One region of the Ideonella alba genome, then DNA from elsewhere that is predicted to be linked to it. Evidence: predicted binding sites of a transcription regulator. Region 1 holds the regulator's gene; the other holds the start of a gene.
What was found. Region 1 encodes sigma-54, which starts transcription at its own class of promoters, with help from an activator protein. Its sites were predicted from a motif close to TGGCANGNAANCTGCTTT; they were not measured.
Positions count from the first base shown of each region.

Region 1 (14,827 bases):
CGAGTACGAGGTCTACGTCGACCGCAGCGTGGTGCCGCCGGTGGCGGTGGCCACGATCACCTCGGCGTCGATGGACCGCCTGCTGGCCACGCCGCAAAAGGGCATGGCCGAGCGCATGACGGCTCAGCACGACCGCGTCTCGCGCTATCTGGCCACACTCACGGGCAGGCCGGTGGTCAAGCGCTGAGCTTCAACCTGCCGCATCCTTGCGCATCGACCCCGCCACCAGATCAAACCGGAACATCCGGCACTCGATCGGACCGTTCCACATCGGCACGCGGCGGCTTTCCTTCAGGCGCATCAGGCTGGGGGTCTTGGCCTCGGGGGTGAGGACCCAGGCGGTCCAGCCGGTGTAGGCCTTCTTCCAGTGGGCGGCCAGGCGGGCGTAGAACTCGCCGGCGTCGGCGGCGCCTTCGAAGCGCTCGCCCATCACCTCGCCGCGCACGCCGCCGGTGCCCTGGCCGGAACCCTTGGGCGCAATACGCTCGCCATAGGGGGGGTTCATCACGATGGTGCCGGCCTCGGCGGGGGCGGGGCGCTGCAGCGCGTCGGCGGTCTTGAACTCGATGGCGTGGGCCACCCCGGCGCGCTCGGCGTTGCGGGTGGCGAAGTCGGTCATGCGAAAGCTCACGTCGCCGGCGTAGATCTTCACCGCGGGCGCGTGGACGGCGGCCTCGGCGGCGCGCTTCATCTGGCCCCAGGTGCCCAGCAGCGGCTTGAAGGGCAGCAGCTTCTCGAACGCGAAGCGGCGCTGCCCGCCGGGGGCGATGCCGCAGGCGATCTGCGCGGCCTCGATGGCGATGGTGCCGGCGCCGCAGCAGGGGTCGAGCAGCGGGCCGTCCTGTTCGCGGCCTTGCCAGCCGGCGGCGGCCAGCATGGCGGCGGCCAGCGTCTCCTTGAGCGGGGCTTCGCCCTTGGCCTCGCGCCAGCCGCGCTTGAACAGGGCTTCGCCGGACAGGTCCACGCTCAGCTGCGCATGCTCGGGGCCCAGGTGCAGCACCAGCGACAGGTCGGGGAAGCGGGTGTCGACGCTGGGGCGCTCGCCGGTGGCGTCGCGCAGCGCGTCACACACCGCGTCCTTGATCTTCAGGCCGGCGAAGTTCAGGCTGTGCAGCGGGCTGCGCCAGGCGCTGGTGTCCACGCGCAGCGTCTGCGCGGGGGTGATCCAGCGGGTCCAGTCGACCTGGCGGGCCAGGTCGTACAGATCACGCTCGTCGCGGTAGACGCCGCCGGCCACCTGCCACAGCACGCGCTGGGCCAGGCGGCTGCCCAGGTTCAGGCGCAGCGCGTCCTCAGGCGTGCCATCGACGAAGACGCCGCCGCGGCTGGCCTCCACATTCGTGCCCTCGGGCAGCAAACGCGCGCATTCATCGGCCAGCAGCGGCTCCACCCCGGCGGCGCAGGGCAGGAACATCACGCCGGGGCCGAGGGCGGCGGCCGGCGCGTCGCTGCGGGTGACGCGGCGGGGGGTGTTCACATGGCTTTGCGCAGGTTGGCCGGCGCAATCTTCAAGGCTTCACGGTACTTGGCCACGGTGCGGCGCGCCACCTGGATGCCCTGCTCTTCCAGCATGTCGGCGATCTGGCTGTCGGACAGCGGCTTCTTGATGTCCTCGGCGGCGACGAACTGCTTGATCAGCGCCCGCACCGCGGTGGAGCTGGCGTTGCCACCGGCGTCGGTGTTCAGGCTGGAGCCGAAGAAGTACTTCAGCTCGAAGGTGCCAAAGGGCGTGGCCATGTACTTGGCGGTGGTCACGCGGGAGATGGTGGATTCGTGCAGGCCCAGCTCGTCGGCGATCTCGCGCAGCACCAGCGGCTTCATCGCGATCTCGCCGTGCGTGAAGAAGGCCTTCTGGCGCTCGACGATGGCCTGGCTGACGCGCTGGATGGTGTCGAAGCGCTGCTGGATGTTGCGGATGAACCAGCGTGCTTCCTGCAGCCGCGCCGACAGGTTGCCGCCGCCGCGCTGGCCGCGGATGGCCTGGGCGTAGAGCTCGCTGACGCGCAGCTTGGGCATCACGTCGGGGTTGAGCGTGACCTTCCAGTTGCGGCCGCTCTTCACGACGATCACATCGGGCACCACGATCAGGCTCTCGGCCGGCGAGAAGGGCCGGCCGGGCTTGGGCTCGCAGGCCACGATCAGCGCCTGCGCGGCCTTGACGGTGGGCTCGTCGGCGCCGGTGGCGCTGGCCAGCTTCTTCAGGTCGCGCCGGGCGAGCAGCTCGAGGTGGCTGCGGGCGATGGCCATCGCGCAGTCGCGCGCCGGGCCCGCGGGGCGGTGGCGCAGCTGCAGGCACAGGCAGTCGCCCAGGTTGGCAGCGCCCACGCCGGCGGGCTCCATGCTCTGCAGCCAGGCCAGGCCGCAGCGCAGCTGGTCCAGCAGCTCGTCGCGGTCGTCCAGGTCACCCAGGCCCAGGCTGTCGGCCACGCGCTCGGCGATGTCCTCCAGCGTGCCATCCAGGTAGCCGTCCTCGTCGAGCGACTCGATCAGCACATGCACTGCGGCGGCGTCCTGCGGCGACAGGCGCATGCCCAGCAGCTGCTGGCGCAGGTGCTCCTGCAGCGTGGGGCCGCTGACGCTGCGCTCCTGCGGCTCGAAGTCGTCGTCGTTGCCCTGGCCGCTGCCGGTGCCGGGGGTTTCGCGGATGCCGTCGAAGTCGTCGCGCTCGGTGCCGTTTTCCCAGTCGTCGCGCTCGGTGGTGCCGAAGTCGGCGCTGTCCACCCCGGCGGACTCGTCGCCGCCTTCACCCACCGAGGCGCCGGCGCTGTCGGCCTCTTCGCGCTGGCTGGTGCTGCTGGCGCGGTCCACCGAGGTGAATTCGAAGCCGGGCCCTTCGTCCTCGGTTTCGAGGAAGGGGTTCTGGTCGAGCATCTGCTCGACCTCCTGGTGCAGCTCCAGCGTGGACAGCTGCAGCAGGCGGATCGACTGCTGCAGCTGGGGCGTCAGCGCCAGGTGCTGCGAGAGGCGGACCTGCAGGGTCGGTTTCATCGCGCTCGCCGCTCAGCCGGGATGACGGGCAGGGAATACAGCAGGGCCGTCATGGTCACATTCTGAAGTGCTCGCCAAGGTAGACCCGGCGCACGTCCGGGTTCTCGACGATGTGGGCGGGCGTGCCCTCGGCCAGCACGGTGCCGGCGCTGATGATGTAGGCGCGGTCGCAGATGCCCAGGGTCTCGCGGACGTTGTGGTCGGTGATCAGCACGCCGATGCCACGGGCCTTGAGGAACTGGATGATGCGCTGGATCTCGATCACCGCGATCGGATCGACCCCGGCGAAGGGCTCGTCCAGCAGGATGAAGCGCGGCTGCGTGGCCAGCGCGCGGGCGATCTCCACGCGGCGGCGCTCGCCGCCCGACAGCGCCGGGGCCGGCGAGTCGCGCAGGCTGGTCAGGCTCAGGTCGTTCAGCAGGCCGTCCAGGCGCGACTGGATCTCGCTGTCCGACAGCGGCTTGCCGTCGGCGCCGTACTGCAGCTCCAGCACCGCGCGGATGTTCTCGTCCACCGTCAGCTTGCGGAAGATCGAGGCCTCCTGCGGCAGGTAGGACAGGCCCATGCGCGAGCGCTGGTGGATCGGCTTGCGGTGCACCGGCTCGCCGTCGATGTGGATCTCGCCGGCATCGCAGCGCAGCAGGCCGACCACCATGTAGAAGGTGGTGGTCTTGCCGGCGCCGTTGGGGCCGAGCAGGCCGATCACCTCGCCGGCGCCCACCGACAGGTGCACGTCCTTGACCACCACCCGCGCGCCGTAGGCCTTGCGCAGGCCGGTGGCCTCCAGACGGCTGACGCTGGCAGCGGCGGCCGCCATGACCGGAGCGACCGTGGTCAACGCGGGGCCTCGGGGTTGTCGGCGCGTGGCACGAACACCAGGCGCGGGCGGCTGGACGCCGCGGTGCTGCCGGGGCTGCCGCCCTCGAAGGTGAGCGTGTCGGCCGGCTGGTCGTAGACGATCACGGCCGCGGTGGCCTCGTCGGCCGGCTGGCCGGCGCGCAGGATGCGCATGCGGGCCTCACCGACCAGGCGGATGCGGTCGGCGCCGCCGTCGTACTCGATGCGCAGCGCCTGGGCCTCGATGACCTCGTCCACCCGGTCGCGCTTCTGGCGGAAGGTGGCGGGCTGGGCGGCGCTGCCCAGCGCGGTGGCGCTGAAGCGGCCGGGCGCGTCTTCGCGCACGTCCACCTTGTCGGCCTTGATCTGCAGCGTGCCCTGGGTGATCACCACGTTACCGACGACGGTGGTGGTGCGCTTGCTCAGGTCCACCGAGGCGGCCTTCTTGCCGTCGCTCTCCACCACCAGCGGCTTGGTCCGGTCGGCCCGCTCGGCCCGGGCCGGCACGCAGGCCAGCAGCGCCAGCGCGGCGATCAGACAGAGGGGAGGGCGGCGGGACATGGCTGCGGCACGGAAATTGCAGACCATTCTACGGCCCCGGCACCCGAGCGCCAGCCCGTTGGCACGAAAAAGACAGCCCCAGCGGGGTCAGTGCGCCAGCCTGGGGCTCAGCGCGGGCGTCGCACGGCGTGCACCGGGCCCCGGCGGAGGGGTGACGCCGCGCAGCGGCCAGCCCAGGGGGTCAGGTCTTGGTCTTCCGGGCTTGCGCGACCAGGTAGTCGGCCACGGCCAGCGCCTTCTCGTGGGTGCCGGCGGTCGAGCCCGAGGTGGTCCAGCGGCCCTGGATGGCCAGCATCGGCACGCCGTCGACGCGGTAGGCCTCCATGGTCTGCTTGGCGGCGCGCACCTTGCCGGCCACCGAGAAGGACTTCATGGTGTCGAGCAGCTTGGCGCCGTCCAGACCGTTGGCGGCGCCCCAGGCGGCCACGTCCTCGTCCTTGAGCAGCATCTTGTGCTCGACGTGGATGCTGTTGAAGGCCTTGGTGTGCAGCGCTTCCAGCTGGCCCAGCGCCTCCAGCGCGTAGTACAGGCGCTGGTGGATCTCCAGGTTGGGGCGGAAGGCCACCGGCACGCGGCGGAAGGCCACGTCGGCGGGCTGCTTCTTGACCCAGGCTTCCAGCGCCGGGTCGAACTGGAAGCAGTGCGGGCAGCTGTACATGAAGAATTCCAGCACCTCCACCTTGCCGGGCACCGACACCGGCACCGGGCTGGCCAGGCGCATGTAGTGGGTGCCCTCGACCGGGCCGCCCTGGGCCTGGGCCAGGCTGGTGGTGGCCACACCGCCAACGGCCACCAGGGCCCCCGTGAATTCGCGCCGGTTCAGCATGTCGTTCGTCCTGTGTGCTGCCAAGGAAAGTGAGGTGTCAACGCCTGGTGCGACCGTGGCGATGACCGGAAGTTCAATCGGTGCCCGCCGGCGGCCTCAGTGCGGACGCTCCAGGCGCACCAGCACGGCTTCTGCGCCGCCGGCCTTCAGGCGGTCCTGCAGGGCCTCGGCCTCGGCGCGGGTGTCGTAGGGGCCCAGGCGCACGCGGTGCACGGTGCGGCCGCCCTGCTCACGCTCGGTGACCTTGGCGGTCATGCCCTGCATGGCCAGGCGGGCGCGCTGCTGTTCGGCATCGTCGGCGTTGGAATAGGCGCCGGCCTGCACGAAGTAGACGAACGGGTCCTTGGACGCCGCGTCGGTGCCCGCGGGGCTCTGGCCGGAGAGGATGGCGGCCGGGTCGCGGCCCGGCTTGGCCGGCTCGGCCGCGGGGGCGGTCGGGCTGGGCGCCGACGCGGCAGCGCGCTTGTCAGGCACCACGGCCGGCGCGGCCGGCGCCGTGGCCGGGGCGCTGGCCGCCGGGGCCGCCGCGTCGTTCACCGGCTTGCCGGCCTGCTTGCCGGCCAGCGGCGCGTTCGGGTCCCAGTTGCGGTTGCGCTCGATTTCGGCGGCGTCCTGCTCGGGCGTGCGGTGCGGCACCTTCTCGACGAAGGGCACCGGCACCTTGGCGATGTACAGCGCCACCAGCAGCGCCAGACCCAGGCCGATCAGCAGGCCGATGATGATGCCGACGAAGGTGCCGCCGCGCTGGGCGCCGGCCGGGGGGGTGCGGTTCATGCGGTCTCCGGCGCGGCGTCGCGCGACATTTGGTCAGGGGCGCCCACGCCCAGCAGCGCCAGCGCATTGCGCAGCACCTGGCGGGTGGCGGCCAGCAGGCCTAAGCGGGCGCGGGCCAGGGCCGCGTCGTCCACCAGGAAGCGCTCGGCGGCGTAGTAGCTGTGGAAGGCGGCAGCCAGGTCGCGCAGGTAGAAGGCCACGTCGTGCGGGGCCAGGTCGCGCGCGGCGCTGGTGAGCATGCCGGGGTAGTCGGCCAGCTTGAGCATCAGCGCCAGCTCGGTGGGGGCGGTGAGCAGCGACGGGTCGGCGCCCTCGGGCGTCAGGCCCTTGTCGGCGGCCTGGGCCAGCACCGAGCAGATGCGCGCGTGCGCGTACTGCACGTAGAAGACCGGGTTCTCGTCGTTCTGCTTCAGGGCCAGGTCCACATCGAACGTGAACTCGGTGTCGGCCTTGCGGCTGATCAGGAAGAAGCGCACCGCGTCCTTGCTGGTCCAGTCGATCAGGTCGCGCAGCGTGACGTAGCTGCCGGCGCGCTTGCTGATCTTCACCTCGGCGCCGTCGCGCACCACCCGCACCATGGTGTTGAGCACGTAGTCCGGGTAGCCCTGGGGAATGCCCGCGCCCACGCCCTGCAGGCCGGCGCGCACCCGGGCGATGGTGCCGTGGTGGTCGGTGCCCTGGCAGTTGATGACCTTGCTGAAGCCGCGCTCCCACTTGGTCACGTGGTAGGCCACGTCGGGCACGAAGTAGGTGAACGAGCCGTCGGACTTGCGCATCACGCGGTCCTTGTCGTCACCGTCGTCGGTGCTGCGCAGCCACAGCGCGCCGTCCTTCTCGTAGGTCTTGCCGGCGTCCACCAGGCGCTGCACCGTCTGCTCGACGCGGCCGCTGGTGTAGAGGCTGCTTTCCAGGAAGTAGCTGTCGAACTGCACGCCGAAGGCCTGCAGGTCCAGGTCCTGCTCGTGGCGCAGGTAGGCCACGGCGAACTGGCGGATGCCGTCCAGATCAGCCGGGTCGCCCGAGGCGGTGAAGGCGCGGTCGTCGGCCGTCACCGTCTTCTTGGCCAGGAAGTCGGCGGCGATGTCGGCGATGTAGTCGCCGTTGTAGGCGCTCTCGGGCCAGCCGTCGTCACCGGGCTTGAGGCCCTGGATGCGGCACTGGGTGGAGGTGGCCAGCGTGGCGATCTGCACGCCGGCGTCGTTGTAGTAGAACTCGCGGGTGACGTCCCAGCCCTGGGTCTCGAAGAGGTGGCACAGGCTGTCGCCCAGCGCGCCCTGGCGGGCGTGGCCCACGTGCAGCGGCCCGGTGGGGTTGGCCGAGACGAACTCGACCATCAGCTTGCGGCCGTTGGCTGGCTGGCGGCCGAAGGCGCTGCCGGCGGCCAGCACCTCGGCGACGACGGCCTGCTTGGCGCTGTCCTTCAGGCGCAGGTTGATGAAGCCCGGGCCGGCGATCTCCAGCGCCGCCACCCAGCGCTCGAACGCGGGCTGGGCCTTCAGCGCGGCGATCAGCTGCTCGGCCAGCGCCCGCGGGTTGGCCTTCAGCGGCTTGGCCAGCTGCATGGCGGCGGTGATCGCTAGGTCGCCGTGGGCGGCCTGCTTGGGGGATTCGAAGACGGGGGTGAGGGCGGCGTCGGGGGCCAGCTGCGCGACGGCGGCGGCCAGCGCGGCCTGGAGCTCTGCCTTGGCTTGGATCATGGGCCCGATTCTACGGTTGGGGGCCCCGCCCGATCTGGCGGGTCGGCGCCCGGCTGTTCGCCGCTTTGCCGCCGCGCGGCCCGGGCACCATGGGAGCGCCGTTCGTACCCCGGGACCGGGGGCGGGCTGCGCCCGCCTTGCCGCCTGCCCTGCCGCCGCCGTGTCCGACCTTTCTGATCTGTCCCGCCATCTGGAATCCACCGTGCCGCAGGCCCGGGAGGGTGCGCTGCGGATGATCGGCAAGTACAAGGTGATCAAGAAGCTGGGCGAGGGCGCCACCAGCGAGGTCTTCCTGGCCTGGGACGAGTTCCACCAGCGCGAGGTGGCGATCAAGCGCACCCTGGCCCTGGCTGGCCGCAGCGCCGCCGAGCAGCATTTCGCGGCCCACTTCTTTGCCGCCGAGGCCGCGCTGGTCGGCCGCCTGAACCATCCGAACGTGGTGCAGCTCTACGATGCCGTGGAGGAGCCCGACGGTCGCGCCTACCTGGTGATGGAGTACGTGGCCGGCGACACGCTGCGCGGCCACTGCGCGCCCGACCGCCTGCTGCCGCTGGAGCAGGTGGTGGAAATCGGCTTCAAGTGCGCGATGGCGCTGGACTACGTGTGGCGCCAGGGCGTGATCCACCGCGACGTCAAGCCGGCCAACATCCTGACCGTCGAGGAAGCCGGCGAGCTGACCGACATCAAGCTCACCGATTTCGGCAGCGCACTGAACCTGACCAGCGACCGCACCCAGGTGCACCGCGTGGGCTCGCTGGCCTACATGTCGCCCGAGCAGCTCGATGGCGCCACGCTGGACTGCCGCGCCGACATCTATTCGCTGGGCGCGGTGCTCTACCACCTGGTGGCGGGCCGGCCGCCCTTCGAGGCCGAGTCGCAGGGCGCGCTGCTGAACCTGATCTGCCATGTGCCGCCCGAGCCGCTGACCGGCTGCCGCGCCGGCGTGGGCGAGGAGCTGTCGCAGGTGATCTGCGGCGCGCTGGCCAAGTCGCGCGAGGACCGGCCGGCCAACTGGCAGCTCTTCGCGCAGCAGCTCTCGGCGCTGATCGTCAACCACCAGGTGCCGCGCGGCCGGTTGCAGCAGGTGATGGACTCGGAGCGCTTCAACCTGCTGCGCGGGCTGGAGTTCTTCACCGACTTCGGCGACGTGCAGCTGTGGGAGGTGGTGCGGCGTGCGCGCTGGCAGCGCTTCCACTACGGCCACCGCATCTACAAGCGCGGCCAGCAGGGGCGGCAGTTCCACATCATCGCCCAGGGCGAGGTCGAGGTTTTCCGTGAAGGCCAGCGCGTGGCGCGCCTGGGTGCCGGCACCTCGGTGGGCGAGATGGCCTACCTGGCGCCCAGCCCCGAGCTGCGTCGCCACGCCGCCGACGTGATCGTCAGCGAGCCCTGCACGACGATCTCGTTCACCCCCGATGCGCTGGCCGAGCTCAGCACCGAGACCCGCCACCGCTTCGACGGCGCCTTCATCAAGGTGCTGGTGCGCCGGCTGCACGCCGCCCACGAAGCGATGGCGCATCCGCGCCGCATCCTGTAGCCGGGCGCCGACACCCGGGCGTCGCATTCAACGCATCCCCCCGTCGGGGGCTTGTGTTGTCCACCGAGGAAGCGCAACCTGCGTTGTGAACCCAGGTACCCCGGCCAGTGTGACCGGGGACCGGTTCACCCACCACGCATCTGCACACCTTGCTAGGAAGGACCCCATGAAGCATCTGTTCACCGCCATCGCGCTGGCCGCCTGTGCCTTCACCGCCGCTGCCCAGAGCGCCGCGCCCGCGTCCGGCCCGTCGGCTGCCCAGACCGCCCAGCGCAACAAGATGAGCGAATGCCATCAGCAGGCCGGCGACAAGAAGGGCGACGAGCGCAAGGCCTTCCTGTCCGAGTGCCTGAAGGCCCGCAAGGACAAGCACACCGCCCAGCAAGAGAAGATGAAGACCTGCAACGCCGACGCCAAGACCAAGGCGCTCAAGGGCGATGAGCGCAAGGCCTTCATGAAGGACTGCCTGGGTAAGTAAGGCCCCCACGCTCCCTGCCGGTCGCGCCTGGCAGGCCGCGCCGGACCAGCGGTCCGGCCCCTCGACAGGCGCCAGTGGTCCTCAGGACCACTGACGTCCGGTCTCGGCCCCCCAAGGGGGCTCATGCAGCGGACCGGCAAAGCCGGATCCGCGCATGGACCTGGATTGGGGTCCTGCCTGGATCTATCGAAGCCCGGTCTCTGGCCGGGCTTTGTTGTGTCTGGGGGTCAGGTGGTGAGCAGGCCGCGGGCCAGCAGCACGGCGAGCAGCGGGATCAGCAGCATCGCGTGCGAGGCGCGCATCACCTGGCGGCGCACACGGGCCACCTCGTCGGCGCTGGGCAGGGCGGGGGCAGCGGCCCAGCGGGCGTAGGCGCGGTGCGGGGCCACGGCGGCCCAGGCCAGCAGGGCCAGGCCCAGCAGCTTGGCCCACAGCAGCGGCTGGGCGCCGTACCAGGCCAGGCCCTTGACGCCCAGCGTCATGCGCAGCAGGCCGCTGAGCAGCAGCGCGGCCAGGCAGCCCAGGTAGATGCGGTCCACCACCAACAGCCGCTGCAGCACGGCGGCATTGAGCCATTCAGCGCGCAGCAGCGCCGCCTGGCTGGTGGAGAACACCACCAGGGCCAGCACCGCGGCCAGGTGGACATAGGCGATCAGGGCCTCGGTCAGCATGCGGCGATTGTCGCCACAACGAAAAACCGCCCGGCGGTGCGGGGCCGCGGGCGGTGAAGCGAGTCCAACGGAAACCGGGGCGGCCGCTCAGCCGGTGATCGCCCAGGCCGAGGTGCCGTAGTTGCGGCCGTTGGTGCATTCCTTGTCGGTCGGCTTGAACTTCTTGCTCCACTGCGGCAGGCTCCACTGGCCGTCGGCCTCGCGGTAGGAGTAGTAGAACTGCACGTTGCTCAGGTCATGGCCCAGCCGGCCCTCGACCACCGAGCCCAGGTCATCGCCCAGCGTGCTGCAGGTATTGCCGAACTGGCAGGTGATGTCGATCACGTCCTCGGTGTTGTTGGTGGCGGCGGTGGTGTCGCGGTACTTGACCTTCTTGACCTTGATCTCGTCGCCCGTGTAGTGGTCGTTCTTGAAGGTGAAGGTGATGTCCTGGCAGACGCCGGCCAGGCTGGGGCCGGCAATGCCCAGGGCCAGGGCGGCGGCGATGAAACGGGCGGTGAGGCTGCGCGAAACGGTCATGGTGAAGCTCCTGAAGTGGGGTAGGTGCGGTGTCGCAAACAATCGACTCCCGACACTTCAGAAGACGGCCTGATGGCCGCCGTTCCGGACACTTCACACCCCCCCAGCTTCAGGGGGTCACCCTCTTTCAGCGCAGCGCGTCAGCCAGGAACAGCCGGGCCTGCTGCCAGTCGCGGCGCACGGTGCGCTCGTTGACATCCAGCGCCGCGGCGATCTCGGGCTCGGTCAGGCCGCCGAAGTAGCGCATCTCGACCACCCGGGCCATGCGCGGATCGAGCTTGGCCAGTTCATCCAGCGCCTCGTTGACGCGCAGGATCTGCTCCTCGCCACTGGCCGCGGGCAGGTTCTCGCCCAGCTGGGTGGACAGCGTGACCTGCGCCAGGTCGCCGCCGCGGCGCTCGGCCTGGCGCTCGCGCACCAGGTCGATGATCACCGAGCGCATCACCCGCCCCGCATAGGCCATGAAGCGGGCGCGGTCCGGGAAGCCGGCGTCCTTGCCGGCCAGGCGCAGGTAGGACTCGTGCACCAGCGCGGTGGTGTCGAGCATCCGCGACGGCCCGGCGCCGTGCAGCCGCGCCCGCGCCATGCGGCGCAGGTCCTGGTAGGCGGTCTCGAACAGCTCGTCGACGCCGCGGGCCCCCTCAGGCCCGTTGTTCGGCGCGGCGTTCGGTGTGGATTCGGTCATGCGATTTCCGAGCAAGCGACCGCGCATTGAACGCCGGACCGGCCCCGCTGTCCATTCCCGTGAACACGGGACAGGCCGCCGGCTCAGCGGCTCCAGTAGCCCGGGTCGCCGTAGCTGTGCTTGATGAAGTCGATCCACAGCCGCACCCGCAGCGGCAGGTGGCGGGCGCTGGCGAACACCGCATAGATGCCGTTGGGCGGCGCCGCGTAATCGTCCAGCACGCTGATCAGGCGACCGGCGGCGATGTCGGCCTGGACCTCCCAGGTGCTGCGCCAGGCGATGCCCAGGCCCTGCAGGCACCAGGCGTGCAGCACCTGGCCGTCGCTGCAGTCCAGCCGCCCGCCGGGGCGCAGGTGGGTGACCGCGCCGTCGACCAGAAAGGCCCAACCGCGGGTCTGGCTGGCGTCGGAGCTGAGCGTCAGGCACTGGTGTCGGCCCAGCTCGGACGGGTGCTGCGGCGTGCCGGCCACGCGCAGGTACTCGGGCGTGGCCACGCACAGCCGGCGGTTGTCGGCCAGGCGCACGCCCACCAGGCTGGAATCGGGCAGGTCGCCCACCCGCACCGCGCAATCAAAGCCCTCGTTGACGATGTCCACCACCCGGTCCGACAGGTTCAGCGACAGGCTCACCTCCGGGTGCTGGGCCAGGAAGGAAGGCACCAGCGGCGCCACGTGGCGGCGCCCGAAACCGGCCGGCGCTGTCACCCGTAAGTGACCACTGGCTTTCACGCCGCCAGCCGACACGCTGGCCTCGGCGTTGTTGAAGTCGGCCACCAGGCGCTGGCAGTCTTCCAGAAAGGCGCTGCCCTCGTGGGTGAGGGTGACACGCCGCGTGGTGCGCAGCAGCAGCTTCACGCCCAGCCGCTCTTCCAGCGCGTCCATGCGTCGGCCGATCACCGCCGGGGCCACGCCCTCAGCCAGCGCGGCGGCGGTCAGGCTGCCCTTGGTGGCCACGGCGACGAAGGTTTCGATCTGCTTGAGGCGGGGCATGGGTGGGGCTGACTTTTGCGTTCAAGTCATGAATCCATGACTTTCCAGGGTATTAATCGCTGGCCAAGTATCGAATAAATTGCGAGCATGGAAAAGAGGCCCCCGCCCCGCGCCGTGCTGTTCGACGCCTACGGCACGCTGTTCGATGTCTACAGCGTGGGCCTGGAGGCCGGCCAGCTGTTCCCCGGCCGCGGCGACGCGCTGGCCCAGCTGTGGCGCGACAAGCAGATCGAATACACCCGTCTGGTGTCGATGAGCGGCCCGCAGCACTACCGCCCGTTCTGGGAGATCACCCGCGAGGCGCTGCTGTACTCGGCCGAGCGGCTGGGCCTGGCGCTGTCGCCCGAGGCCGAGCTGCGCCTGCTCAACGCCTACCGCCACCTGTCGGTCTTCCCCGAGAACCACGGCGTGCTGCAGGCGCTGAAGGCGCGCGGCATTCCCACTGCCATCCTCAGCAACGGCGACCCCGAGATGCTGGCCGTCACCGTCAAGGGCGCCGGCCTGGGCGGCCTGCTGGACCATGTGCTGAGCGTGCACCCCACGCGGCGCTACAAGACCGACCCCGCCGCCTACCAGGTGGGTGTGGACGCGCTGGGCGGGCCGGCGCGCGAGCTGCTGTTTGTCTCCAGCAATGGCTGGGACGCGATCGGCGCCACCTGGTTCGGCTTCACCACGCTGTGGGTCAACCGCAGCGGCGCGCCGCTGGAGCGCCTGGGCACCACCCCCCACCGCACCGGCACCAGCCTGCGCGATGTGCTGGCCTTCTTTCCGGATTGATTCCTTCCCTTTCTTCTGTTCCTTCCTTGAGGTTTGACATGACCGCACGCACCACCGTCCACGGCCTGCAAGTGGCCACCGAGCTGCACCGCTTCATCGAGGAGCAGGTGCTCCCCGGCACCGACGTCGACGCCGCCGCCTTCTGGAAGGGCTTCGACCAGATCGTCGCCGACCTGGCGCCCAAGAATGCCGCGCTGCTGGCCGAGCGCGATCGCCTGCAGGCCGAGCTGGACGCCTGGCACACCAAGCACCCCGGCCCGATCAAGAACATGGGCAAGTACCGCGCCTTCCTCGAGAAGATCGGCTACCTGGTGCCGGTGCCGGGCAAGGTGAAGGCCACGACGAAGAACGTTGACGCCGAGCTGGCCCTGCAGGCCGGCCCGCAGCTGGTGGTGCCTATCACCAACGCCCGCTACGCGCTGAACGCCGCCAACGCCCGCTGGGGCAGCCTGTACGACGCGCTGTACGGCACCGACGCGCTGCCGGAAACCGACGGCGCCACCAAGGGCCCTGGCTACAACCCGGTGCGCGGCGCCAAGGTCATTGAATACGCCCGCCACGTGCTGGACCGCTGCGTGCCGCTGAAGAAGGGTTCGCACCTCGATTCCACCGCCTACCGCGTGGTCGACAACCAACTGGCCGTGACGCTGAAGAACGGCACGACCGTGGGCCTGAAGAACCCGGCCCAGTTCGTCGGCTTCCAGGGCGAGATGGGCGAGCCCAGCGCCGTGCTGCTGAGCCACCACGGCCTGCACATGGACCTGCGCATCGACCGCAGCACCACCATTGGCGCCAGCGACGCGGCCGGTGTCTGCGACCTGGTGCTCGAGTCGGCGCTGTCGACCATCCTGGACCTGGAAGACTCGGTGGCCGTGGTGGACGCCCAGGACAAGGTGCTGGCCTACGGCAACTGGCTGGGCATCCTCAAGGGCACGCTGACCGAAGAGGTCAGCAAGGGTGGCAAGACCTTCACCCGCGGCCTGAACCCCGATCGCCTGTACACCGGCCCGCGGGGCGAGGACGTGGCCCTGCACGGCCGCAGCCTGCTGTTCGTGCGCAATGTCGGCCACCTGATGACCAACCCGGCCATCCTGTGGGGCGAAAGCGCGAAGGAGATCCCCGAGGGCATCATGGACGCGGTCATCACCACGACCATCGCGCTGCATGACCTGAAGGGCAACGCCACCGCCGGCATCAAGAACAGCCGCAAGGGCTCGGTCTACATCGTCAAGCCCAAGATGCACGGCCCGGCCGAAGTGGCCTTCGCCTGCGAGCTGTTCACCCGCGTGGAGCAGCTGCTGGGCCTGCCCAAGGCCACCGTCAAGCTGGGCATCATGGACGAGGAGCGCCGCACCAGCGTCAACCTCAAGGCCTGCATTGCCGCCGCCGCCGACCGCGTGGCCTTCATCAACACCGGCTTCCTGGACCGCACCGGCGACGAGATGCACACCGCCATGCGCGCCGGCCCCATGATGCGCAAGGGCGACA
Region 1 covers NZ_JAGQDD010000018.1:92,822-107,648, forward strand. Annotated here, with positions in the region: gene KAK03_RS19600 (hypothetical protein) at 1-187, shown strand, start outside; gene KAK03_RS19605 (THUMP domain-containing class I SAM-dependent RNA methyltransferase) at 191-1,414, opposite strand; gene KAK03_RS19610 (RNA polymerase factor sigma-54) at 1,474-2,988, opposite strand; gene lptB (LPS export ABC transporter ATP-binding protein) at 3,044-3,805, opposite strand; gene lptA (lipopolysaccharide transport periplasmic protein LptA) at 3,823-4,386, opposite strand; gene KAK03_RS19625 (thiol:disulfide interchange protein DsbA/DsbL) at 4,568-5,212, opposite strand; gene KAK03_RS19630 (SPOR domain-containing protein) at 5,309-5,986, opposite strand; gene argS (arginine--tRNA ligase) at 5,983-7,683, opposite strand; gene KAK03_RS19640 (serine/threonine-protein kinase) at 7,844-9,220, shown strand; gene KAK03_RS19645 (PsiF family protein) at 9,387-9,698, shown strand; gene KAK03_RS19650 (DUF2214 family protein) at 9,926-10,369, opposite strand; gene KAK03_RS19655 (hypothetical protein) at 10,457-10,888, opposite strand; gene KAK03_RS19660 (ECF-type sigma factor) at 11,016-11,573, opposite strand; gene KAK03_RS19665 (LysR family transcriptional regulator) at 11,657-12,562, opposite strand; gene KAK03_RS19670 (haloacid dehalogenase type II) at 12,650-13,339, shown strand; gene KAK03_RS19675 (malate synthase G) at 13,378-14,827, shown strand, end outside.

Region 2 (14,827 bases), on a different contig from region 1:
GCGCCAGGCTTCAGAACTGCAGATGGCGGCCAGCTCGATGAGCGACCTCGGCGACACGGTGCGCCGCAACGCCGACAACGCGCGCCAGGCCACCGGCCTGGCCGCCACCGCCAGCGAGGTGGCCCAGCGCGGCGGTCAGGTGGTGCACGACATGGTGAGCACCATGCGCGCGATCGACGACAGCGCCAAGCGCATTGCCGACATCATCGGCGTGATCGACGGCATCGCCTTCCAGACCAACATCCTGGCGCTCAATGCCGCGGTCGAGGCGGCCCGTGCCGGTGAATCCGGCCGCGGCTTCGCGGTGGTGGCCTCGGAGGTGCGCAGCCTGGCACAGCGCAGCGCCGATGCGGCGCGCGAGATCAAGTCGCTGATCCAGGCCAGCGTCGAACGCGTGGGCCAGGGCAATGAACTGGCCGGTCTGGCCGGGCACACGATGCAGGAGGTCGTGACGGCCATCGGCCGGGTCGACCAGATCATCCGCGAGATCAGCCAGGCCAGCGACGAACAGAGCGCCGGCGTGGGCGCGATGGGCCAGGCGGTGGCGCGCATGGATGGCCACACCCAGCAGAACGCGGCGCTGGTCGAGCAGACCAGTGCCGCCTCCGAGAGCCTGAGCCGTCAGGCCACGGCGCTGGTGGAACGGGTGTCCACCTTCAGGACTTGACCGGACCGCCCAGGCGCGGCGCGGCACCCGCCAGCAACTCGGTGCCCAGGCCCTTCTCGGCCAGGAACTGCTCCAGCAGCGGCATCAGCGGCCCCAGGCGCTCATCCAGGGTGTCGCGCACGGTGTCGACGAAGACCTGGGTCTGGCGCTCGATCTCGATGTTGAGCCGGTCGCCCGGGCCCTTCTCGGCGAAGGTGGTCATGCGCAGGGTCTCAGGGATCAGCCAGACCTCGAACCAGCCCGCCTGGCGGTCGGCCTCGGCCACGGTCAGGCTGGCGCCGTTGATGGCGATGTAGCCCTTGGCGAACACGTAGCGCATCCACGGCGGGGGCACCTGGATGCGCAGCACCTGGTTGTTCTCGGGGCGGCGCACCTCGACCACCTGGGCGGTGAAGTCGATGTGGCCCGAGAGCGGATGACCGCCGATTTCGGCACCGTCCCTGGCAGCGCGCTCGACGTTGACGCGGCTGCCCTCGACCAGCCCGCCCAGCGAGGTCAGGTTGAGGCTTTGCAGCATCACGTCGAAGTCCGCAGCGTCATCGCCATGCAGTGCGGTGACGGTCAGGCAGACGCCGTCGGTGCTGACGCTGGCACCGATGGCCAGGCCCTGGGCAAAGCCCGGCGGGAAACGCAGCGTGAAGCTGCGCAGGCCCGGTCGGTCGATGATGCGCTCGACAGTGGCGACGCCCTGGACGATCCCGGTGAACATGGTGGGGAGATGGAGAACCGATGGGGGTCCGATTGTCGCCGCTGTTCAGACGGCCTGCCGGGCGGTCCAGCGACGCACGGCTTGCAGCGCCTCCTCCCAGGCGACGAGGTAGGCGCTGGCCAGGCGCGCGCTGGCGGTGAGATCGCCGCTGCGCGCCGCCGCCTCCAGCACCACGGCCTGCTGTTGCAGGCGCAGCGCCCCGATGGCACCGGCTGCCGACATGGCGGTGTGGGCCAGCCGGCCGACACGGTCGAGTTCACCGCGCGCCAGCGCCTCGAGCAACTGCTCGCGGTCCCCGGCATGGGCCTGGGCGAAGGCCTGCAGCAGACGGCGCTGCAGGTCCTCGCGCCCCATGCAGCGCTGCAGACCCAGGCCGAAATCCACGCCACCGGTGACCGCGGGCAGCGCCTGCGGGGCGGCCGCGTCGTCGGCCCGCCAGCCCAGCCAGTGGGCCAGCGTGCGGAACAACTGCACCGGCTCGTAGGGTTTGACGATGACGTCGTCCATGCCGGCCAGCAGACACAGCTCGCGGTCGCGCGCCATCGCATGGGCGGTCATGGCCAGGATCGGCCGGCCCGGCCCCCAGGCCGCGCGCAGCCGGCGCGCCACCTCGTGGCCGTCCAGGCCAGGCATCTGCACATCCAGCAGCACCAAATCGTGCGTGCCCGCCAGCGCGGCCGCCAGCGCCTGCTCGCCGTCGACGGCCATGTCCACCCGCGCGCCGGCCACGTCGCACAACAGGTCGGCGGCCACCAGGCGGTTGAGCGCGTTGTCCTCGGCCAGCAGCAGATGGCGGCCGCGCAGCCAGGCCAGCTCGGGCGGCGGGGCCGCCGCGGGGCGCAGCACCACCGTGGCGCGCTGCTGCAGCAGGGGCAACAGGGTCTCGGGCGTCACCGGCTTGGCCAGGTAGCCGCTGAAGCCGGCCTCGCGCGCACGCGCGGCCACGCCCTGGTCGCCATAGGCCGTGACCATCACCAGCGGCGGGCAGGCGGTGCCCAGGTGCTGGCGCAGGCGCTCTGCGGCCTCGAACCCGTCGATGCCGGGCATGCGCCAGTCGATCAAGGCCAGGTCGTGGGGGTGCCCGGCCAGCAGGGACCGGGCCTCGTCGACCGTGCCCGCCTGGCTGACGCCGCAGCCCATGGCGCCCAGCAGGTCGGCCAGGATGGCGCGCGCGGCGGCGCTGTCATCCAGCACCAGCACCTGGCGGCCCTGGCCCGCCTGCGGCCAGGCCGGCTCGGACGCTGCGCCGGGCACACGACCGAAGGGCAGCAGCACGGTGAACTCGCTGCCCCGCCCCGGCTCGCTGCGCACCGAGATCGAGCCGCCCATGCGCTCCACCAGCTGGCGGCTGATCGCCAGGCCCAGGCCGGTGCCGCCATGGCGCCGCGTGGTGGAGGCGTCGAGCTGCTCGAAGGGCTGGAACAGGCGGGCCTGCTGTTCGGCGTCCATGCCGGCGCCGGTGTCGCGCACGCTGAAGCGCAGGCGCCAGCCGTCGCCGTCCTGGGCCTCGGCCTTGACGGTGACGACGACGATCTCGCCGCGCTCGGTGAACTTGACTGCGTTGCCGCACAGGTTGAGCAGCACCTGGCCCAGGCGCAACGCATCGCCGACCAGCTCGCGCGGCACATCGGGCGCGGTGTGCAGCAGGAAGTCCAGGCCCTTGTCCGAGGCCCCGTGGCCGACGATGGACGTGACCCGGTCGAGCACCTCCTGCAGCACGAAGGGCTCGTGCTCGATCTGCAGCTTGCCGGCCTCGATCTTGGAGAAGTCCAGCACGTCGTTGAGGATGCCCAGCAGCGACTGCGCCGCCGACTGGATGTGCTGCAGGTACTCGCGGCTGCGCGGGCCGAGCTGCTCATCGCGCAGCGCCAGGCCCGACAGGCCGATGATGGCGTTCATGGGCGTGCGGATTTCGTGACTCATGTGGGCGAGGAAGTCAGCCTTGGCGCGACCGGCCGCGTGGGCCTCGTCGCGCGCCAGCAGCAGCGCCTCGTTGCTCGCCTCCAGCTCCAGCGTGCGGTCAGCCACCCGCTGCTCCAGGCCCTGGTTCAGGGCCCGCAGCTCGCGCTCGGCGCGGCGGCGGGCCGAGATGTCCTCGACGAAGACCAGCGTCTCCTGCTCCGAGCGGAAGGGTACGTCGGTGACCGAGATGTGGCACTCGAACTCGCTGCCGTCCAGGCGCCGGCCGATGGTCTCGTAGCCGTCCTCGACCGCCAGGCCGGCCTGGCGCTGCGGCGGGCCATCTCCGGGCGGGCCGACGGCGCGATCAGGTCGGGCACCTGCAGTGATTCGATCGCCACCCCATCGGCCAGGCCGAACAGGCGGCGAAAGGCGGGGTTGCCATAGACGACCCGCTCGCCGGCGGACACGCCGATGGCCACGGGCGCGGCCTCGATCAGGCGGCGAAAGCGCCCTGGCTCGGCGTCGGTCTCGGAGCGTCGCTCGCTCGGTGTGCTCTCCATCGGCAGCCCCTCTCGGTACGGCATCGGTGCGGCGGACCGGCCCGATGATGCCGCAGCACGGCGCCGCTGGCGAGTCTCAGCCCGTCGCCAGCCCCGGCAGCGGGTGCGCGGCCAGCCAGGCGGCCTCGGCGTCGGTCCACAGCCGCGTGCGGGCCTTGAAGTGCAGTCCCTCAGCATCCTCCAGCGAGAAGCTGCCCAGGCTGCCCTGCCCGACATCCAGGATCAGCTGCGTGCCCTGCATGTAGTCGGCCTGGGTGCGGCCCACCCACATCGTCACGCCGTCGATCTCGCCGTAGTGCAGGTCATCCGGCGTGAGGCGCATCTCGCCGGGCTGGAAGGCCATCGGGGTCGAGCCGTCGCAGCAGCCGTGCGACTGGTAGAGGAAGATCGCGCCGTGGCGCTGGCGCAGCCGCTGCAGCAGGTCTCGGGCGGCATCGGTGGCCACCACGCGCTGAACCGGGTCCATCGTGTGCTCCTGGATGAAAAAAGGGCAGCCCGGAGGCTGCCCTGCCAAGATCGCCCGGGGCCGACCAGGCCCACAGGCGTCCCGATCACGAAGAAACAGGCCGGCTCAGAAGAAGCCCAGCTTGTGCGGGCTGTAGCTGACCAGCAGGTTCTTGGTCTGCTGGTAGTGGTCCAGCATGACCTTGTGCGTCTCGCGGCCGATGCCCGACTCCTTGTAGCCACCGAAGGCGGCGTGCGCCGGGTAGGCGTGGTAGCAGTTGGTCCACACGCGGCCGGCCTGGATGCCGCGGCCCATGCGGTAGGCACGGTTGCCGTCACGGCTCCAGACGCCGGCGCCCAGGCCGTAGGGGGTGTCGTTGGCAATGGCCAGCGCCTCGGCCTCGTCCTTGAAGGTGGTCACGGCCAGCACCGGACCGAAGATCTCCTCGCGGAACACGCGCATGTTGTTGTGGCCCTTGAACAGCGTCGGCTGGATGTAGTAGCCGCCCGACAGGTCGCCACCCAGCTGGGCCGCGCTGCCGCCGATCAGGACCTGGGCGCCCTCCTGCTTGCCGATCTCCAGGTAGGACTGGATCTTGTCCATCTGCATGGCCGAGGCCTGGGCGCCGATCATGGTGTCGGTGTCCAGCGGGCTGCCCTGCTTGATGGCCGCCACGCGCGGCAGCACGCGGGCCATGAACTTGTCGTAGATCGATTCCTGGATCAGCGCGCGCGACGGGCAGGTGCAGACCTCGCCCTGGTTGAAGGCGAACAGCACCAGGCCCTCGATCGCCTTGTCGAAGAAGGCGTCGTCGGCATCGGCCACATCCTCGAAGAAGATGTTGGGGCTCTTGCCGCCCAGCTCCAGCGTGGCGGGGATCAGGTTGGCGGCCGCAGCCTGGCCGATGATCTTGCCGGTGGCGGTGGAGCCGGTGAAGGCGATCTTGGCGATGCGCTTGCTGGTGGCCAGCGGCATGCCGGCCTCGCGACCAAAGCCGTTGACGATGTTCAGCACGCCCGGGGGCAGCAGGTCGGCGATCAGCTCGGCCAGCACCAGGATCGACACCGGGGTGCTCTCGGCGGGCTTGAGCACCACGCAGTTGCCGGCACCCAGCGCGGGGGCCAGCTTCCAGGCGGCCATCAGGATCGGGAAGTTCCAGGGAATGATCTGGCCGACCACGCCCAGCGGCTCGTGCAGGTGGTAGGCCACCGTGTTCTCGTCGATCTCGCTGATCGCGCCTTCCTGGGCCCGCACGCAGCCGGCGAAGTAGCGGAAGTGGTCCACGCTCAGCGGGATGTCGGCGGCCAGGGTCTCGCGGATCGGCTTGCCGTTGTCCACGGTTTCGGCGTAGGCCAGCTTCTCCAGGTTGGCTTCCAGGCGGTCGGCGATCTTCAGCAGGATGTTGGCGCGCTCGGCCGGGCTGGTCTTGCCCCAGGCGTCCTTGGCCTTGTGGGCGGCGTCCAGGGCCAGCTCGATGTCGGCCTCGGTGGAGCGGGCGGCCTGGGTGTAGACCTTGCCGTTGATCGGCGTGATCACATCGAAGTACTGGCCGCCCTGCGGCGCGACGAACTTGCCGCCGATGAAGTTGTCGTAGCGGGCCTTGTACTGGACCGGGGCGCCGGCAGTGCCGGGAAGGGCATACAGCATGGGGTGTCTCCTGTGGTGGCTTGCGGCGCCGTGAACCGTTCACTGCGCAGCGCGGCGGCCGCATCGCAGCGTTTGTGCCAGCGCAAGTTCCGCCAGGAATCGCGCCTTCGCCGTCCAAAGCGGGCCCGGAATCTGCACCGCGTTGTGCAGCACCGGCTGATCACCGGCGCACCTGTTCCGACACGACGCAGATGACCCCGCAGATCCTGCACAAACCGTCTCCAGATGGGCCCCCCCCGCCGCCAACCCTGGTGATCACCCTCATGCACGAGTTTGCATAGGTCGATGCGACTGTTCCTTGGCTGAACCATGCACCACGCCCTCACCCCCGTCCTGCCCCCTGCCGATGTGCGCGAGGCCCGAAGGCAGCTGAACAACTCCGGCGAGGTTTCGACCGAACTGCTGGGACCCCTGCTGGCGCGCAGCTGGCAGCGCTGCGCCAGCGCCGGCCTGCAGCCGGACGGCCGCACGCCCGGCACGCCGCACGCCTCTGCGGCCCAGCTGGCGCGGGCCCTGGAGCTGCAGCGCGACCTGCTGTCGCACGCCCGCCCGGTGATGGAGTTCCTGCACGAGCAGACCCGCGACACCGACAGCATGGTCATCCTGGCCGACGCCCAGGGCATGCTGCTGCACGCGCTGGGCGACGACCACTTCATCGACCGCGCCGAGCGCGTGGCGCTGCGCCCCGGCGCCAACTGGCACGAGCGCTGGCGCGGCACCAACGCGATCGGTACGGCGCTGCAGGAGGCGCAGCCGGTGTCGGTGCATGCCGGCGAACACTACCTGGAGCGCAACGGCTTCCTGACCTGCGCCGCCGCGCCGATCCACGACCCCACCGGCCGGGTGCTGGGCGCCCTGGACCTGTCGGGCGACCACCGCGGTTTTCACCGCCACACACTGGGCCTGGTGCGCTCGGCGGTGCGCATGATCGAGCACGGGCTCTTCCAGTCGCGCCACGGCCAGGGCCTGCGCCTGCGCCTGCACGCCCAGCGCGACGGCCTGGGCTCGCTGACCGAGGGCCTGCTGGCACTCAGCGAAGACGGCTGGCTGGTCGGCGCCAACGACACCGCGCTGAAGCTGCTGGGCCTGGGCTGGGCCGATGTGGCCGCCCGTCGCCTGCCCGACCTGCTGGCGCTGGACACGCTGCAGCTGCTGGCCAGCGCCCACCGCGGCCTGCGCCAGCCACAGGCCACGCAGACCCGCGATGGCCGCAGCCTGTGGTGGATCGCCGAAGCCGATCGGCAGACCGTGGCCTCGCTGCGCACGCCCGTGCCGGCACCCGCGCTGCCCCCGGCGGCCGATGCCCTGGCCGCGCTGGACACCGGCGACAGCGCGCTGCGCGCGGCGCTGGAACGTGCGCGGCGCGTGCAGGGCAAGCCGATCGCGCTGCTGCTGCTGGGCGAATCGGGCGTCGGCAAGGAGGTCTTTGCCCGGGCCGTGCATGCCAGCGGCCCGCGGCGCGAGCAGGCCTTCGTGGCGGTGAACTGCGCGGCCTTGCCCGACACCCTGATCGAGGCCGAGCTGTTCGGCTACCGCCCCGGCGCCTTCACCGGCGCCCACCGTGACGGCGCTCCCGGCCGCATCCGCGAAGCCGATGGCGGCACGCTCTTCCTGGACGAGATCGGCGACATGCCGCTGGCGATGCAGGGCCGCCTGCTGCGCGTGCTGCAGGAGCGCCAGGTGACACCGCTGGGTGGCGGCAAACCGGTTCCGGTGAACATCCAGCTGATGTGTGCGACCCACCGGCCGCTGCGCGAGGACATGAAGGCCGGCCGCTTCCGCGAGGACCTGTACTACCGCATCAATGGCCTGGCCTTGCAATTGCCAGCACTGCGCGACCGCCAGGACCTGGCCGAGTTGGTGCGGCGCCTGCTGGGCGAGATCCGTCCCGGCCTGGCCACCGTGCTCTCACCCGAGCTGGCCACGCTGGCGGCCCGCTACGCCTGGCCCGGCAACCTGCGCCAGCTGGCGAATGCGCTGCGCACCGCCTGCGCCCTGATGGACGAGCGCGAGGACGAGATCGGCTGGGAGCATCTGCCCGACGATCTGGCCGAGGACCTGCGCCAGCTGCGCGAACGCACGGCCTCAGCGCCAGGCGCTGCGGCGGCCGAAGGCACGCTGCGCGAACTGGAGCGCCAGCAGGTCGAGGCGGCGATGGCCCTGGCCCGGGGCAATGTGTCGGAAGCGGCGCGCCGTCTGGGCGTGAGCCGCAACACGCTCTACCGGCGTCTGCGCCAGAGCGGCCACTGAGCGGGTCGCGCCAGCAGCGGCGCTCAGAAGTACTCGACGGCGTCGGCGGTGGCGTCGGCGGCCGGTGCGGACGAGGCCGCGGATGGCGACAGGTTCGCCGCCGGTGCCGAGGCCATCGGTGCCCCTGCCGAGACCGGTGCCGTCGACGGCGGCGCGTCGCCATCGCCCAGCCGGAAGGCGCCCAGCACCGATTCGAGCTGCTGACCGCGGTTGTGCAGCGCGCCGGCGATGCGCCCCAGCGAAGCGGCCATCGCGGCGTTGTCGCGCGTCAGCTCGTCCACCTCGCGCACTGCGCCCGTGACCGTCTCGATGCTGCCGGCGTGCTCGCTGGTGTCGGCCGACAGCGTGGCGAAAACCTCGCCCACGTTGCGCACCGAGCGCACGATCTCGCCCATCGCCGTTCCCGCGGCATCGACCAGGTCCGAGCCCTGGCGCACCGTCTCGTTGGAGCGCTGGATCAGTCCTTTGATCTGCGATGCGCTGGACGCCGAGCGCAGCGCCAGCGAGCGCACCTCGGCCGCCACCACCGCGAATCCGCGGCCCTGCTCGCCCGCACGCGCCGCTTCGACCGCGGCATTCAGGGCCAGGATGTTGGTCTGGAAGGCGATGCCATCGATGACGCTGATGATCTCGGCGATCTCGCGCGAGGAGGCGTCGATGTCGCGCATCGTGTGGACCACGCGCCCGAACAGCTCGGCACCGTGTTCGGCCTGCTTGGAGGCATGCTCGGCGGTGCTGCGCGCTTCCATCGCGGCATCGGCGCTGCTCTTGACGATCACGCTGATCTGCTCGAGCGTCATGACGGCGTCGCGCAGCCCGGCCGCGCCGCGCTCAGTGCGCGCCGTCAGCTGGTGGGATTCCTGGGCCAGTTCGGCCGAGGCCGATTGCACCTCGGACGACGCGGTCCGGGCCTCGCGCAGCGCGCCGGCCATGCGGTCCTGCAGGTCCCGCAGGCGCTTGCCCAGCGTCGACTCGGCGCGCACCGCGCTGAGGTTCAGGCGGATCGGCCCCTGCTGGCCCATCGCCCGGACCAGGAAGGTGACATCGGCGTTCTCGGCGAACTGGCGGCCCAGGTGCAAGGTACGGGTCGACAGCAGCGCCCCCTGCACCAGCACCAGCAGCAGCGGCAAGGGCTGCAGCGGCATCGCAACCAGGCCGCTGAGCGAGAGCAGCAGCGGCGTGGCCACCAGCGCCACGGTGGCCGCCACCAGCAGTGGCAGGCTGCGCAGCGGCGGCAGCAGGCTCAGCGCCAGCATCGACACCAGCGCGCCCTGGGCCATGTCGGGGCCCAGCGCCTGCCAGGCCACGGCCATCAGCACCTGCGCCATGCCGACCGCCACCGTGTCCAGGCGACGCCAGCGGCGCCAGGCCCACCACACGATGCCCAGGGCGACACCGACCATGGGACCCAGCCAGACCGCGTCGCCGGGCGTGGCATGAACGCCCAGCAGCGCCAGCAAGGCCAGGACGGCGAGGCCGGGCAGGAAGGAAGCGTTGGAGCTTGGCATCTCGGAACAGGTCCAGCCGCCGCGACGGGCGCGGCTGGGTCAGGGTTGAGGAATGGGGGGCAGCTTACGGGGATCCCGCGACCCAGCGTCTGGCGATATGCACCGCTGTGGGGCCGTATATGCGGGCTTCGGCGTGCCGCAAGCGCCCTAGAGTCCGCTCAGGCACCCTGGTGGCGGGTACGCGCCACGCCCGGGTGAATGACAGACACGGCCAACGCCTGCATTGAGGACCCCACCCATGAAGCGCATCCTGATCGTCGAGGACCAGCCCGACATCCGCGAACTGATCCGCATGAGCCTGGAAGCCAGCGACTTCGAAATCCACGAGGCCGAGGATGGCGAGTCCGCGCTGCAGATGACCCGCCAGCTGCAGCCCGACCTGCTGCTGCTGGACGTGATGATGCCGGGCTCGATCGACGGCATCGGCGTGTGCCAGAAGCTCAAGGGCGATGCGGCGCACAAGCGCACCCGCATCGTGATGCTGTCGGCGCGCAGTGGTGCCGCCGACCGCCAGGCCGGGTTGCGCGCCGGTGCCGACGACTACCTGGTCAAGCCGTTCAGCCCGCGCCAGTTGCTGCAGGTCGTGCGGCGCAGCCTCTGACACCACCGGCCCACCGAACTGCGGGAAGCATTGCGTGGAAGTCATCGAACACCACCGCCGTCGTCGCACGCCAAGAGTCGTCGGTGCACCGGACGGCGCGCTGGCGCGCGGGCTGGGGCGGCCCTGGCTGACCGCTGCGGCCGTGATCGGCCTGGTGCTGGCTGCCGGCCTGTCCGATCATCTGGCCCTGCCGGCCGCGGGCCTGCTGGCCCTGCTGCTGTGGCGGCAATCCAGCCTGCGCTGGCATGCCGAGCGGTCCACCGCCGACCGCGGCGACGAGGTGGCCGCGCGCACCCGCTGGCTGGACGCGGTCAGTGGCCTGTCGCCCGACGCCGTCCTGGTGTTCGAGCGCGACACCGACGGGCAGCTGCGCCTGGTCTTCACCAATCCGGCCTTCAGCGAACTGTTCGGCCTGCGGCCGCAGGAACTGCTGGGCCTGAGCGAGGCCGCCACCGACGAATGGCTGGCCGGACTGGCCAGCGACGAGCGCCCGATGCCGCCGCTGCTGGACGGCGACGCCCGCATCGAGCTGGCCGGGCCGCCGCTGCGCACCCTGCTGCGCACCTCGCGCGAGGACCGCAGTCAGCGGGTCTACTACTTCCGCGACATCACCCACGAGACCGCGGTGGAGCGCCTGAAAAGCGAGTTCCTGACCACCGCTGCGCACGAGCTGCGCACCCCGCTGGCCAGCGTCTACGGCTTCTCCGAACTGCTGGCCAGCGGCCGGCTCAGCGAGGAGCGCCGGCAGCAGGTCTGCAGCGTCGTGCACCGCCAGGCGGGCGTGCTCAAGCACCTGGTCGACGAGCTGCTGGACCTGGCGCGCCTGGATGCCCGCGGCGACGCCGACTTCCAGCGCCAGCCCTGTGACCTGCGGGAGATCGCCAGCGAGGCCATCGAATCGGCGCAGTCGCCCGACGAGGACCAGCGGCTCCAGTGCGCCTGCGGCGAGCAGGCGCTGTGGGTCATGGGCGACGCCTCGCGGCTGCGCCAGGCGCTGGTGAACCTGCTGGCCAATGGCCTGAAGTACTCCATCGCACCCGCACCGGTGCAGCTGCAGCTGCACCACGAGCACCTGGACGGCCAGGACTGGGCGGTGGCCACGGTCAGCGACCAGGGCATTGGCATGACGGCCGAGCAGCAGCAGCGCGCCTTCGAGCGCTTCTACCGCGCCGACCCGTCCGGCCATCTGCTCGGTGCCGGGCTGGGCCTGTCGATCGTGCAGGAGATCGTGCAGCACCATGGCGGCCGCATCGACCTGCGCAGCCAGGCCGGCGTGGGCAGCCATTTCTCGGTGTGGCTGCCCGTCTGTGGGGCGGCGCAGACCCCGGCGGTTCAGGCCCTCGAGGCCGCCGAACTCACCAGCTGACTTCGCGATCGGGCGTGGCGCCGATGCGGTGGATCGACAGATCCGCGCCCTCGTACTCTTCCTCCTGGCTCAGGCGCAGGCCCAGCACCGCCTTGATCACGCCATAGACCACCAGACCGCCGGCAAAGGCCCAGGCCACACCAGCCAGCGTGCCGATCAGCTGCGCGCCGAGCGTGACGCCCCCCAGTCCGCCCAGCGCGGTCTGACCGAAGATGCCGCAGGCGATGCCGCCCCAGGCGCCGCACAGGCCATGCAGCGGCCAGACGCCCAGCACGTCGTCGATCTTCCAGCGGTTCTGCGTCAGCGTGAACAGCGAGACGAAGATCGCCCCGGCCACGCCGCCCACCACCAGCGCGCCGGCCGGATGCATCAGGTCGGATCCGGCGCACACCGCCACCAGGCCGGCCAGCGGGCCGTTGTAGGCGAAGCCGGGGTCGTTCTTGCCCATCACCACCGCCACCAGCGTGCCGCCGACCATGGCCATCAGCGAATTCACCGCCACCAGGCCCGAGATCTTGTCGATCGTCTGCGCGCTCATCACGTTGAAGCCGAACCAGCCCACCGCCAGGATCCAGGCGCCCAGCGCCAGGAAGGGAATGCTCGACGGCGGATGCGCGCTCATCGCGCCGTCCTTGCGGTAGCGGTTCTGCCGCGCGCCCAGCAGCAGCACCGCGGCCAGGCCGATCCAGCCGCCCACCGCGTGCACCACCACCGAGCCGGCGAAGTCATGGAACTCGGCACCGGCCACGCCCTTGAGCCAGGCCTGCAGCTCGAACTTGCCGCCCCAGACCACCCCCTCGAACAGCGGGTAGATGAAGCCCACCAGCAGCGCCGTGGCCAGCAGCTGCGGCTGGAAGCGGGCCCGCTCCGCGATGCCCCCCGAGACGATGGCCGGAATCGCCGCGGCAAAGGTCAGCAGGAAGAAGAACTTGACCAGCTCGTAGCCGTTCTTCTGGGCCAGCGTCTCGGCACCACTGAAGAAGTCGACGCCATAGGCGACGGTGTAGCCCACAAAGAAGTAGGCGATGGTCGAGACGGCAAAGTCGACCAGGATCTTGACCAGGGCATTGACCTGGTTCTTCTTGCGCACCGTGCCCAGCTCCAGGAAGGCGAAGCCTGCGTGCATGGCCAGCACCATGATGGCGCCGAGCAAAATGAACAGGGCGTCGGTGCCCTGCTTGACCTGATCCATCGTGACTCTCCGGTGGGGGCGGCGCACCACGGCCGCGCGAAAACCGCACCAGGAAAGCAATCGATGTGCCCGCGTTGGTGCACTCAGGCACCCGTTGCACCGCGCCGCGGCGCATGGATGCGCACCACGGCCGCGCGAATGCGCCCACCTACAGTGCGCTTTCGCACCTGTTTAGTGCGCCATGTAGGTCAGTGCCGGCTCACATCATTTCGGCCGTGCGCACCGCGACCAGCACCACCTCGCCCCGCTCCTCCCGCGGGCGATGGCGCAGCCACCAGACGCTGCCCTTCTTGACCGCCCAGGGCCGCAGCGTGCCGGCGTCGGCGCCCAGGCGCGCGCCGGTCATCAGGTAGGCCGCCACCAGCCCCAGCGTCGGTTGATGGCCGACCACCAGCACCGGCTCGCGGGCCTCGGGCCAGCGCGCCGCGGCCAGCAGGCCCTCGACACTGCCCTCGGGCGACAAGGCCTCGACCAGCTTGACCCGCCGCTCCAGCGCGGCGGCCGTCTGCTGGCAGCGCAGCGCCGGGCTGCTCAGCACACGGGTGCCGGCTGGCAGGAACCGGTTCAGCCACTCGGCGGCCCGCCGCGCCTGCTTCAGGCCGCGGGGGGTCAGGCCGCGGTGCGGGTCGTCGATGCCGGGGGCCAGTTCCTCGGCCTCGGCATGGCGCCACAGGATCAGGTCCATTCAGCCCCCGTAGCGGCGCAGCAGAGCGGTCTGCGCGCCCGGCCCGTCGGTGCCGACCCGCTCATAGCGGCCGTCGGAACGCAGCTGCCAGGCATCCCGCGCATCGTGCAGGTAGGGCACCAGGGCCTCGTCGATCACGCGCTGGCGCAGCGCCGGATCGCGCACCGGCCAGGCCACTTCCACGCGGCGGGTCATGTTGCGGTTCATCCAGTCGGCGCTGGACAGCCACAGCTGCTCCTCGTCGGGGGCATCGCCCCAGCGCAGGTAGATGATCCGTGAATGTTCCAGGAAGCGGCCGACGATCGAGCGCACCCGCACCCGCTCGGTCCAGCCGGGCAGCCCGGGCGGCAGCATGCAGGCGCCGCGCACCACCAGATCGATCTCGGCGCCGGCCTGGGCGGCGCGCACCAGCGCATCGATCAGCGGCAGGTCGGTCAGCGCATTGCACTTGAGCACCACGCGGGCGGGCCGGCCGGCGCGGGCAGCATCGGCCACGCGGCGCAGGCAACCCAGCAGGCGATCCTGCATCACGAAGGGGGCCGTCAGCAGCTGACGCGGGGGGCGCACCCGGGCCTGGCTGGCGATCTGCTGGAACACCCCCTCGGCGTCGGCGCACAGCGCCGGGTCAGCGGTCAGCATGCCCAGGTCGGTGTAGAAGCGCGCGGTCTTGGGGTTGTAGTTGCCGGTCGACAGGTGCAGGTAGTCGCGCAGGCGGGTGCGACCGCGGCGGTCGGTCTCGCGGCGCGTCACCAGCAGCAGCTTGGCGTGGGTCTTCAGACCGACCACGCCGTACACCACCTGGGCGCCCACGGCCTCCAGGCGCTCGGCCCAGTTGATGTTGGCCTCTTCATCGAAGCGGGCCTTCAACTCGACCACCGCCGTGACTTCCTTGCCGCGCCGCGCCGCCTCGACCAGCAGGTCGCCCAGCACCGACTTGTCGCCGGTGCGGTAGATCGTCTGGCGGATCGCCAGCACCTCGGGGTCGTGCACCGCCTGGCGCAGGAACTCGACGACCGGCTCGAAGCTCTCGAAGGGGTGGTGCAGCAGCAGGTCGCGCTGCTGCAGCAGGTTGAACACCGATTCGCCGCGCGGCCAGCCGTGCTCGGGCCAACGTGGCTCGAAACCCGGAAATCGCAGGCCACCGGGATCGTCGGCCTGGTCGATCAGCTGGTTCAGGCGCACCAGGTTGACGGGACCGTTGACGCGGTAGACGGCGGCATCGGGCAGATCGAACTGCTCCAGCAGCAGGCGCCACAGCGCCTCGGGGCAGGTGTTGACCACCTCCAGCCGGATTG
Region 2 covers NZ_JAGQDD010000009.1:17,246-32,072, reverse strand. Annotated here, with positions in the region: gene KAK03_RS13355 (methyl-accepting chemotaxis protein) at 1-667, shown strand, start outside; gene KAK03_RS13350 (riboflavin synthase subunit alpha) at 657-1,376, opposite strand; gene KAK03_RS13345 (response regulator) at 1,422-3,404, opposite strand; gene KAK03_RS25520 (PAS domain-containing protein) at 3,425-3,838, opposite strand; gene KAK03_RS13335 (DUF779 domain-containing protein) at 3,915-4,304, opposite strand; gene adh (aldehyde dehydrogenase) at 4,410-5,930, opposite strand; gene KAK03_RS13325 (sigma-54-dependent Fis family transcriptional regulator) at 6,240-8,180, shown strand; gene KAK03_RS25410 (methyl-accepting chemotaxis protein) at 8,204-9,688, opposite strand; gene KAK03_RS13315 (response regulator transcription factor) at 9,927-10,289, shown strand; gene KAK03_RS13310 (sensor histidine kinase) at 10,324-11,655, shown strand; gene KAK03_RS13305 (ammonium transporter) at 11,645-12,847, opposite strand; gene KAK03_RS13300 (SixA phosphatase family protein) at 13,047-13,532, opposite strand; gene ppk1 (polyphosphate kinase 1) at 13,533-14,827, opposite strand, start outside.
Region 2: adh (aldehyde dehydrogenase) is a predicted target of sigma-54. The motif match lies at 5,993-6,010, and genes of this name have one in related genera.